DNA from 3 places in the Arthrobacter sp. B055-34 genome. Region 1 is predicted to be linked to each of the others. Evidence: riboswitches for the same ligand, from Rfam matches in the RefSeq annotation. Region 1 holds a riboswitch; each other region holds the start of a gene.
The links. A riboswitch is a leader RNA that binds a small molecule or an ion and turns the genes downstream of it on or off. The one in region 1 is predicted to bind cyclic di-AMP.

Region 1 (3,243 bases):
AATGTGTGGCCAGCGCGTTCTGTAAGTAACTGGCAAGCTGGGCGTTGCGCTCGAGCAGGGTGGTGATCCCGAACCGGCCGAAGAGGCCAAGCGCCGCCTGGTCGGCCAGGGCAGGAAACCAGGCCAGTGAGACGTCGAGCTTCGACGCCGACTGCGACAGATCCATGTCCGGACCATAGAAGCTCTCGAGCGGCATTCGGGCAGCCTTCCAGCCCGGAACGATGGGCCGGAGTTGCTCCAGCAGTCCGGAGCGGACATAAAGATAACCCATGCCCCTCGAGCCGAGTAGGAACTTATGGCTGGCCGAGGCGAGGAAGTCAATGCCATCACGCGCCACGTCGAGCGGTACTGCACCGGCGGCCTGGCAGGCGTCAACGAAGAACCAGGCACCGGAGCGGGCGGCTATCCCGCTGAGCGCGGCCAAGTCGGCCCGGTAGCCGTTGGCCGAGTTCACCGCACTCACCGCAATTAGGCGGGTACCGCCGTCGGCAGCGTGAGCGTAAGCTTCGGCCGCCACGATGTCGGAGTCCGGCGCCAGGGTGCGGACCTCGTATCCGCGCTCCCGCAGCAGGAGCCAGGAAAAGTAGTTCGAAGTGAATTCGTCCTCGGCGACGACGACGTTCTCGCCGCGCTTCGCGGGAGGCAGATTCGCGGCCACGATCCCTGCGGCTGTACTCACCGCCGGCACGATGGCGATCTCATCGACGTTAGCGCCGACAATCTTCGCGAACATGACGCGGGCATCTTCCCCCGCCTGCTCAGCTTCCCTCCAATCGAACCGGCCAGTGGACCAGCGTTCGACCGCCTGTTCATAGGCGGCCCGGGCAGGGGCACAGCCCACGTTCATGGAGGCAGTGTTGAGGTAGATGGTGTCCTTGAGCCCGGGGAAAAGCTGGCGGATGTCGGCGGCGTGCATGGCTGGAACCACCCTTCATGCCGGTCGGCGTCCTCGCCTGAGTCCAGACGCGGGGTCACCAAGTAGGACAACCATCTTATGGCTGGCTGCGCTGACGGAACCAGTGCCTGCGGCCTTCCCTGAGAGCCCGACCGGATTCTACTGTCCGATGCGTGCGGTTCCTTCGTCCGGCACTTCAGTCACGGTCACGTGGCCGGGGTCGAGGTAACCGCGTTCCAACCGAGGAAATCCGGCGCGGCTTCACGACGATCGGAAGTTGATGGACCTGACCAAAAGCTCTGCCTTGGTCAGGTCCATCCATCCCGTGCCTTGGGGAGGTGGCATGCGCTGGGATGACTAATTCAGCCTAGGTTCCAGTAATTCGACACGCCAGAGTTTGGTGAAAAGATTCATCTTCCAATGGGTGACCACAAACACATGTCACGAGTTTGTAACGGTTCAGCGCGCTCGATACGTTTAATCGCGCCATGGCCCTAGGCAAGGGTTGTGGCCGGGTCCGCACGCCGAGCTCTGCCAGCGTACCTGTCCGTTCAAATTCACTGGCAGAGGTGGAGGAACCAGAAGTGGCGCCAGCGGCGCCTTGGGGTGAAGTGCGGCTAGTTGTCCGCAGCGTTCTGCTGCGGTCCCGGCCGGGCCGAGATGCTCCGTCTCGAATCCGACAGCTAACTTCGCAGGCGTGTAGAGAGGAATCCCGTGAAGAACCATTCTCGTGGACGCCGGCGCGCCGGCCCCACCGTCTCGTCGCATGGTGTCACCAGCCTCGTCCGCGGTCGCCGCCGCGCCAAGGCTGAAGCCCCATCCGCCGTCTCCTTCCGCAGCGTCGGTGCACTCACCGGACTGGCCGTAGTTGCCACGGTGGCTGCCGCGGCCGCCTTGCCCTTGGATCAGGCTGGATCCCAGGAAGCCAGCGCAGGCCGTCCCCAACTGCAGACATCTGTGAAAGCGTGGCCTATTTCAGCGCCGTCGAATGAAGCTGAGCCGACGTTCAGCCGACCGACAACGGACAGCACGGCAGCCGCGCAGAAGGATATAAAGGTCACTCCGAGTTCTGTGGCCAAGCCGACCCTTGGAGGGGACGCTACCGGGCGGCCCGCCCCAATGACGACGCAGTCCGAGACTGAGTCCACTGGCGAGGCTGCGGCACCGCTTGCCGGCGTCGTCGGGAAAGCAACCGGCGCCGCCAAAGACAAGGTTGCCGGCGCCACTCAGGCCGCCACGGATACGGCAGACAAGGCCACAGCGGCCGCCACGGATGCGGCCGACAAGGCTACAGCGGCTGCAACGGATACAGCTAAGCCGACAGCCTCGCCTACCGCTGACGCTGCGGTGCCGACAAGTCCGGCCCCGAGCCCTTCAGCCAGGCAGAGCACACGAGCTGTGCCTGAAGACCCGGAGCCCACCAGATCAAGCGTCCGCAGCAAGTCAGCGGCGCCCGTCGAGCCGGCTCCGACCAGCGAAGCCGCCGACCCGGAGGAATCGCGTTCACCCGAACCCTCGCCTACTGCCGATACCACCCGTGATGCCGAGAGGGAGAAGCATCGCCGGTTCCGCGTCCGGGCTGACGTGGATGTGGACTTGCGCCTCCCCCTCTCCCTGCTGGGTGAAGACGAAGACGGCAGCAGCACCCGGTAGACCCTGACCCAGCTCTCTCCACGCTGGCTTACAAAGAGGGAAGCATGGCGGAACCCGTGTTCCGCCATCCTTCCCTCTTTTCGAATATCCGTTCTACTCTTGATGTATGGATCGGGATGCTGCGGCGCGGATGGCAGCCCGTTACGCCAAGCGTGCGGAGCCGGTATCGCTGACCGCCGAGGAGCTGGATCTCGAGCACCACAACGTGACCCGGGTAGTTCCTGGTATGCCGGTGTGGGCCTGGATCCGTTTTCCCGGTGCCGCCGAGCTGGTCCAGGGCGAGGCGTTCGGCTGGACGTCGCGGGCGGTGCAGGTAACCTGGGAAGACGCCGGCATCCGGCGGACAACGTGGGTGTGGGCCTCGGCCGTGCAGCGGCGGACCGATCCGGTGCGCCAGACGTCGCTGGGCGAGAGGACCGCAGCTAACGACGACGCGGCGCCGGCCAGGTCTCAAGGAGACCGGCCGACGCCGCGCTGACAGTCAGGACGGAGGCTTAGGCCTTGCCGTCGAAGAGGCTGGTGACGGAACCGTCCTCGAACACTTCGCTGATGGCACGGGCGATCAGCGGAGCGATGGACAGCACGGTCAGCTGCGGGAACTGCTTGTCCGCGGTGATGGGCAGCGTGTTAGTGACCACCACTTCGCGGGCACCGGACTCGGCCAGACGGCGGGCCGCCGGGTCCGAGAACACGGC
Region 2 (3,243 bases), on a different contig from region 1:
CGGTCAACGGTGGATTTTGCCAGCTGATCCGCCAGCAGCCGGCTGGAAGACGGTACGCCCAGCCCTGCGGACAACACCACGATTTTGCGCTCTGACACCGGTTTCTCCTTCATGTCCTTATTGTTCATGCGATTGCATCTATCTTCACAACTGAGAGCACTGCCGGATTATTCCTGCCGGAGGGATGCTATTCCTGTTGCGCGCACAGAAACGGTGCCACACTGGGATGACCATCATCCGACAAGACCCCCGGCAAGGGCCTTCTCCCGCCAGGAGGACCGGTGATCCTGAATCAATACCACCTCAGTTCACTATCGTTGAGTTCCTATTTGATCGGGGACGAGACCACCGGAAAAGCCGTTGTCGTGGACCCGCAGCGGGACATCGACCAGTACTTGGACGACGCCTCCCGAAACAACCTCACCATCGTGGGCGTGATCGACACCCACTTCCATGCCGATTTTGTGGCCGGACACCTCGAACTGGCCGCCGCCACCGGAGCGTGGATCGGGCTCGGCGCACGGGCGGAAGCAGCCTACGACTTCCGCAAACTGCACCATGGGGAAAAGATTTCGCTGGGTGAGGTCGAACTGGAGATCCATGAGACCCCCGGCCACACCTGGGAGTCCATCACCGTGCTGGTCCGCGAGCGCGCAACGGACAAAACACCGCATGCGGCTCTGACCGGAGACACCCTCTTCATCGGCGATGTGGGCCGACCTGACCTTGCCGCATCCGTCGGCGCTGATCCCGTGGAATTGGCCCGCGCGCTCTATCACTCGGTGCATGATGACCTGATGAAGCTTGATCGCAGCGTGCGACTGCTCCCCGCGCACACCGCAGGAAGCGCATGCGGGAAGAACCTCTCGGCCGAGCGCGAATCGACGATCGGGCAGCAGCAGGCCGCGAACCCTTCCGTCCAGCCGATGAGCGAGGACGAGTTCGTGGACCTGATCACCAGCGGCCAACCGTCCGCTCCGACGTACTTTGCCACCGACGCCAGACTGAACCGCAGCAGGCATCCGGTGATGGCAAGCAGACTGCATCCAGCGGCACTCCCGGAGGATGCGCTGGAACGTGCATTATCTTCAGGGGCACGGACTCTTGATGCGCGGCCGCCGAAACTGTTCGCCGCAGGCCATCTGGCCGGCTCCATCAACGTGGGCATTGACGGGCGCTTTGAGGAAACGGCGGGCATGTTCTTCGACCACCGCGACGTGATCGTCATTGTGGCCGAGCCGGGCAAGGAAGCCGAAGTCCAACTGGGTCTTGCCCGAATTGGTTGCGACAGAGTGGTCGGTTTCATCCCGAATCTTCCCGACCTGCTCGCGGCGCAGCCTCAGCTGGCAGGCAGCACGGACCGGGTCCAGGCGGATGCACTGGACAGCGCCCTGGCCGACCCGGAAACGGTGGTTCTCGATGTCCGCAATGCCGGGGAGCGGGAGGACGGCGCCATTCCCGGAACCCAGCACATTCCGCTGGCCGAACTGCCGCTACGCCACGACGAGCTGCCGGCAGACAAGCGCATCGTGGTGCACTGCGCCAGCGGCTGGCGCTCCAGCGTTGCCGCGAGCGCACTGAAGGCGCTCGGCTATACCGATGTCGCCGATGTTGCGGGCGGCTATAACGCCTGGGCCAGGCAGCACCAGGCTGCGTAATTCACGGAGCGCTCCTTCCAGCGAGCGGCAACGTGCGTCCGCAAGACGGTGCGGCGACGCCATGCGACCGGCTAGCCACCACGGCCGTAGCGGTGAAACAACACCTTCAACCCGGCTAAAGCTTCAGCGCTGCTCGTGCTGGATGCCGTGCAATCGGCCCATCTGTTACACCATCGGAGCTTCGTGTGTCTACAAACACACATAACGGATTTGTAACAAGACACGCCGACACGATACTTTTTAAAGGCATTCTTACGCAACCAATGGTAAGAGCCTGATCCGTACGCCTAGCCCTGTCAGCGGATCAGTCAATTCAATTCTTCCCAGGCAGGGGCGGAGGAACCACACACGGCGCTTGGGGGCGCCTTGGGGTGAAGTTCTGTCAGCAACATCGAAGGCACATTGTTTGCCGCTGACCGAACCGAGTGAACTCTCTCTCGAATCCGACAGCTAACTTCGCAGGCGCATATGAGAGGACCTCCCCTTTGCAGACCAATAAGCCTGTGCGCGGCCGCCGTCGCGCCGAAGATACTTCCCTGCTGACCGCCGTGCGGAACCAAGACGGCGAAGGCCGTCGCCGCGCCTCGAAGCGCCGCTTTTCCAGCACCTCCCAGAAGGCCGGCTTGGCCTTGGCTGCCACCGGCATCATTGCCTTGGCCGCTGTTCCCACCGCCCAGGCGGTCTCCGGTCACGAAGACCTGAGCACCGTCAGCGCCGCCAGCACGTCTTCGGCCCCGGTGACTGCAGCACAGGACAGCGAGATGAAGTTCGAGCGCATCGAAGTGACCAGCAAGGCTGCTCCAGAGCAGAAGGCTGAGCCGAAGACCGAAGTTAAGGCTGCCTCCGTCGAGAAGGCCGATGATGCCAAGGACAAGCCGAAAAAGGAGTCCAAGCCTGCTGCCAAAGAGACCGCCGCCAGCGGCCTGGCTTCCCCCGTAGCCGACCTGAATCAGTCCTCGGGCTTCGGCTACCGGATCAACCCTGTCACAGGGGCAGCCGGGGAGTTCCATAACGGCTCCGATTACGCCCTCGCCTGCGGTACCGACGTCAAGGCTGCCGGAGCCGGCAAGGTCGTCGAAGCTTCCTCCAGCGCCGTCGGCTACGGCAACCGCATCGTCATTGAGCACGGCGATGGCATGAAGACCACTTACAACCACCTGCAGAGCATCGGCGTCAGCCAGGGCCAGAAGGTCTCGAGCGGCGATTCGATCGCCGATCTGGGCACCACCGGCAATTCCACCGGCTGCCACCTGCACTTCGAGGTCGTCGTCGACGGCGAGGAAGTAGACCCGGCCAAATACCTCTAGCCTCACCATCCGCCTCGGCGGATTTACGGCCGGACCCGGACGGGGCTGTGCGGCATGAGCCGCACGGCCCCGTTTTTTGTCCCTAGTCACCACTGGGCAAGAGGACTAGCGTGGGGCGTACCCGCCGCATCCAACACTGGCGCAGAGCCGCGCCAGTGCCGAGTCGAGCCGCGCCATGCCGGCGGAACCAGCGCTAGGAGACAAGAATGAACACGCTTACCCTTGCAGATGCCCGCAGCATCATTGCTGCCGCCGAAGCCCGCGCAGAAGAAATTGGC
Region 3 (3,243 bases), on a different contig from region 1:
GAAGCGCTGCAGGAGGAAGCCGGTGATCGGAATGACCACCGCCATGGTCAGCATGAACGCCGTGGTCAGCCACTGGGCGGCGCGCGCGGTGATGCCGAGGTCGTCCATCAGTTCGGTCAAGGCGACGCTCATGATCGTCTCGTTGAGGATGACCACAAACGAGGCAGCCAGCAGCAACCGGATGACCCGGTTGTTCCGGCGTCGATGGTCGGCGCCGTCGCTTCCCGGTCCGGGTACTGGCGCCGCGCCGGAATTTACGACGGCGGGTTCGGCCGGGGACTGTTGGCTCACGGAAGGTATCCTCAATGGTTTTGGGGGGAAGCGGTGCCTGCGCGAGGCGACGATAGCAAGACTAACCAGCATAGTGGAAGCAGTATTCCCGCCGGTCCCATAGAGGGGTGAGCCTCACATAAGATGCCCCACTTAACGCGGTATGCACCGCCGGAAAATCCGACGGTGCATACCTATATATAGGAGCATACCTCTATATACTGTGCCGCTGTGCGGCCGCAGGGCTTACTTGGTGAAGTAGCCGTCTACGGGCATCCAGCTGGTGGGGTGCACCTTGGTGCCCTCGCCCGGGTTCAGGGCGCTGATCATCTGGCCGTCGCCGAGGTAGATGCCGATGTGGCTTCCACCGTTCTGGAGAACCAGGTCGCCCGGCTTCGGGTTGCTGGTCGGGGTCAGTGCGCCGGCCTGTGCGGTGGTGACGCGGGGCAGGTCGATGCCGTGCTGGGCGTAGACCCACTGCACGAAGCCGGAGCAGTCCCAGCCGCTGGTGGAGGTGCCGCCCCAGACGTACGGGGTGCCGACCATGGACTTGGCGGTGGCGACGATGCCCGAGGTGCTGGCCGTGCTGACGGAAGCGGGCTCGATGTTGGCGCTTGCAGCGGCAACGGTGAAGTCTTCTTCCTGCGGCGCGGCCTGGGTCGCCGGTGCCTCGGCCGGAGCAGCATGCGCAGCGTGGTCGTCGGCCGGAGCCTGTGCGGCGCCGGCGAGCTGGATGACGTCGCCCGGGTAGATGACCGATTCCCAGCCGAGGCCGTTGGCGGCGAAGACGTCGTTCAGCTCGATGCCGTGCTGCGCGGCAATGTTGCCGAGGGTGTCGCCGGCCTTGACGGTGTGGGTTGCAGCGTCCTCCGAGGAGGCCGGCGCGGGTGCCGGAGCTGCGGCCGGAGCGGCAACAGTCTCAGCCTGGGCCGATGCGGCGAAGTCGCTGGAGGATACGTCTGCTGCTGCGTTGGCAGGCAGGCCGGCGCCGAGCATCAGGCCACCGGCAGCGGTGACAACTGCGGCACTGCGGCCAACGGTACCTGCGTGGGACGATACGGCCTTCGAAACTCCGCTGAACGGGTTGCTGTGGACCGCGGTGGCACGATGGCGTGCGGAATTGTTCTTGAACAAGGTTGTAGCCTCTCCCAATGCCTGCGAGGTAAGCTGTCGGGTTCGGATGGGAGTCACCCGGCCGCGTTCCACCTCGGAAAATCGCTCCGTGGTGAACTGCGGCTTAACCCCAAGGGCTCTGGAGGGAGCCCGGTAAACGTGGGTCCCCCGCCTCTGCCGTCTGTCTAGCGAACGGACTCGGAACGGTGGCAGAGTTAGGCAAAGCCATTCCGAGGGGGCCGGCCCAGGAAGCGCCGACGTGGTTGCCACCCTACATAACGGATTGATAACTCCGCAAAACGGACACGCCGCGAATGGCAGGTTTCGGGGTGGTTCAGTGCTAGTGGACGGCCGGTGGATTGCGTTCGGGTGGTGGTGCCGTTCCGTAGTAATCTTGCCGGATGATCCGTCGAAGCTTTGCCCTCGTGTTTGTAATGTTTGCCCTGCTCATCACGGGGTGCGGCCAAGTTGAACAGGCCGCCACCGATGCGGCCAATGATGCCGTTTCGGGCGCCAAGGATGCGGCCAGCCAGGCCGCGTCTGATGCTGTGTCAGGAATCACATCGGCTGCCGTCGATGAAGTGCTGCAGCAGGTCTGCAAACCTGTGGCGGACGGCACGATCAGCGCAGGGGAGAAGCAACTGCTTTCCGGCCTCGTCGATGCCGCTGAACAGGCCGGTGTGCCAGCCGAAATTACGACGCCGATGGGTGACATTGCGCAGTCCGGAGACCGGGTGCCGGCCGAGTCTGTGAACGCCCTGCAGGACGCCTGCGCCAACGCCAGCAGCTAGCGCCAACGCCGGCTCCTAGTGCTGGCGCAGCCGGAGCCACTCCCGGGCGCCGGCCTTGAACCCGGCCGGGTGAAGCGCGGCAGCGTCCTGCGGGATGGCGCCGAGGAACGGCACGTCCAGATTCTGCAGGTACCGCAGGTTGTCCTCTTCCACCGCGTTAGGTTCCGCCGGCCAGGAGCCGATGACCAGTCCGGCGGCCGTGAGGTTGCGGGCCATAATGGCCTCGAGCGTAAGCAGGGTGTGGTTCAGCGTGCCCAGTCCGCTGCGGCAGACAACGACGACGCCGGCACTGCAGCCGCCGGAGCTGCGGCTGGCGGCACCGCTGTCACTGGCACTGCCGAAGCCGGAGTTCTCCACCCGGGCCGCGAGGTCTGCGAGGGTCCTGCCTTCGCTATCGAGTTCCACCAGGAGCCCGCCGGCGCCTTCCACCAGGACATGGTCCGATCCCGCAGCGAGCTTCTCGATGTGCCGGACATGGTCCGCTAGGGGAGGCAATGCCGCGTCTTGCCGCGCGGCAGCCGCCACCGGGGCCATCGGCTCGAGCAGCCGGATGCCCTCGGAGACACCAGCCACGCCGGAGAGCCGGCGCACTTCGTCCGCGTCGCCCGGTTCACGGTCGGCAACCCCGGTCTGTGCCGGCTTGTAGACCGAAACGGTGCCCGGTAAAGCGGTGGCGAGCGCCGCCGTCGTTATCGTCTTGCCGACCCCGGTGTCGGTGCCGGTGACGAAGATGACCCGCGGCAGTTCGGAGGGACTGGCCGGACCGGCCAGGCTGCGCAGGGCGGGATCCTCGGTCACTGATCCTCCTGTTCCACCGTTACGGTGAGCGGGGTTTGGAAGGACAGCAGGCGCAACCAGTCCGGCTCCGGCCCGGTGAGCCTTACCGCCGGCAGTGCCCGAGCCGTCTCCTCAAGCACCAGCACGGTTTCGAGCTCGGCCAGTTTGGCGCCCAGGCAGCGGTGCAGGCCGTGCCCGAACGCCAGCGAATAGGCGGTTCCGGCGGTGTCCGGGGGATGGTTGCCGCTGAGCTCGAGCAGGATTTCCGCGCCGGCGGGGAGCTCGGTGCCGC

Region 2: it holds a riboswitch for cyclic di-AMP, as region 1 does, so the genes downstream of both, AC5RWO_RS08135 (M23 family metallopeptidase) here and AC5RWO_RS02615 (hypothetical protein) in region 1, are expected to answer to the same signal.
Region 3: it holds a riboswitch for cyclic di-AMP, as region 1 does, so the genes downstream of both, AC5RWO_RS07720 (C40 family peptidase) here and AC5RWO_RS02615 (hypothetical protein) in region 1, are expected to answer to the same signal.

The regions. Positions count from the first base shown of each region.
Region 1 is NZ_JBNHFQ010000001.1:585,936-589,178, forward strand. Features, by position in the region: gene AC5RWO_RS02610 (aminotransferase class V-fold PLP-dependent enzyme) at 1-916, opposite strand, end outside; cyclic di-AMP (ydaO/yuaA leader) riboswitch at 1,434-1,607, shown strand; gene AC5RWO_RS02615 (hypothetical protein) at 1,610-2,548, shown strand; gene AC5RWO_RS02620 (hypothetical protein) at 2,679-3,026, shown strand; gene AC5RWO_RS02625 (ribose-phosphate diphosphokinase) at 3,043-3,243, opposite strand, start outside.
Region 2 is NZ_JBNHFQ010000003.1:455,832-459,074, forward strand. Features, by position in the region: gene AC5RWO_RS08125 (FMN reductase) at 1-98, opposite strand, end outside; gene AC5RWO_RS08130 (MBL fold metallo-hydrolase) at 282-1,658, shown strand; cyclic di-AMP (ydaO/yuaA leader) riboswitch at 1,966-2,138, shown strand; gene AC5RWO_RS08135 (M23 family metallopeptidase) at 2,144-2,965, shown strand; gene AC5RWO_RS08140 (GlcG/HbpS family heme-binding protein) at 3,172-3,243, shown strand, end outside.
Region 3 is NZ_JBNHFQ010000003.1:380,476-383,718, reverse strand. Features, by position in the region: gene AC5RWO_RS07725 (MDR family MFS transporter) at 1-300, opposite strand, end outside; gene AC5RWO_RS07720 (C40 family peptidase) at 517-1,404, opposite strand; cyclic di-AMP (ydaO/yuaA leader) riboswitch at 1,409-1,584, opposite strand; gene AC5RWO_RS07715 (hypothetical protein) at 1,818-2,174, shown strand; gene bioD (dethiobiotin synthase) at 2,190-2,972, opposite strand; gene AC5RWO_RS07705 (cytochrome P450 family protein) at 2,969-3,243, opposite strand, start outside.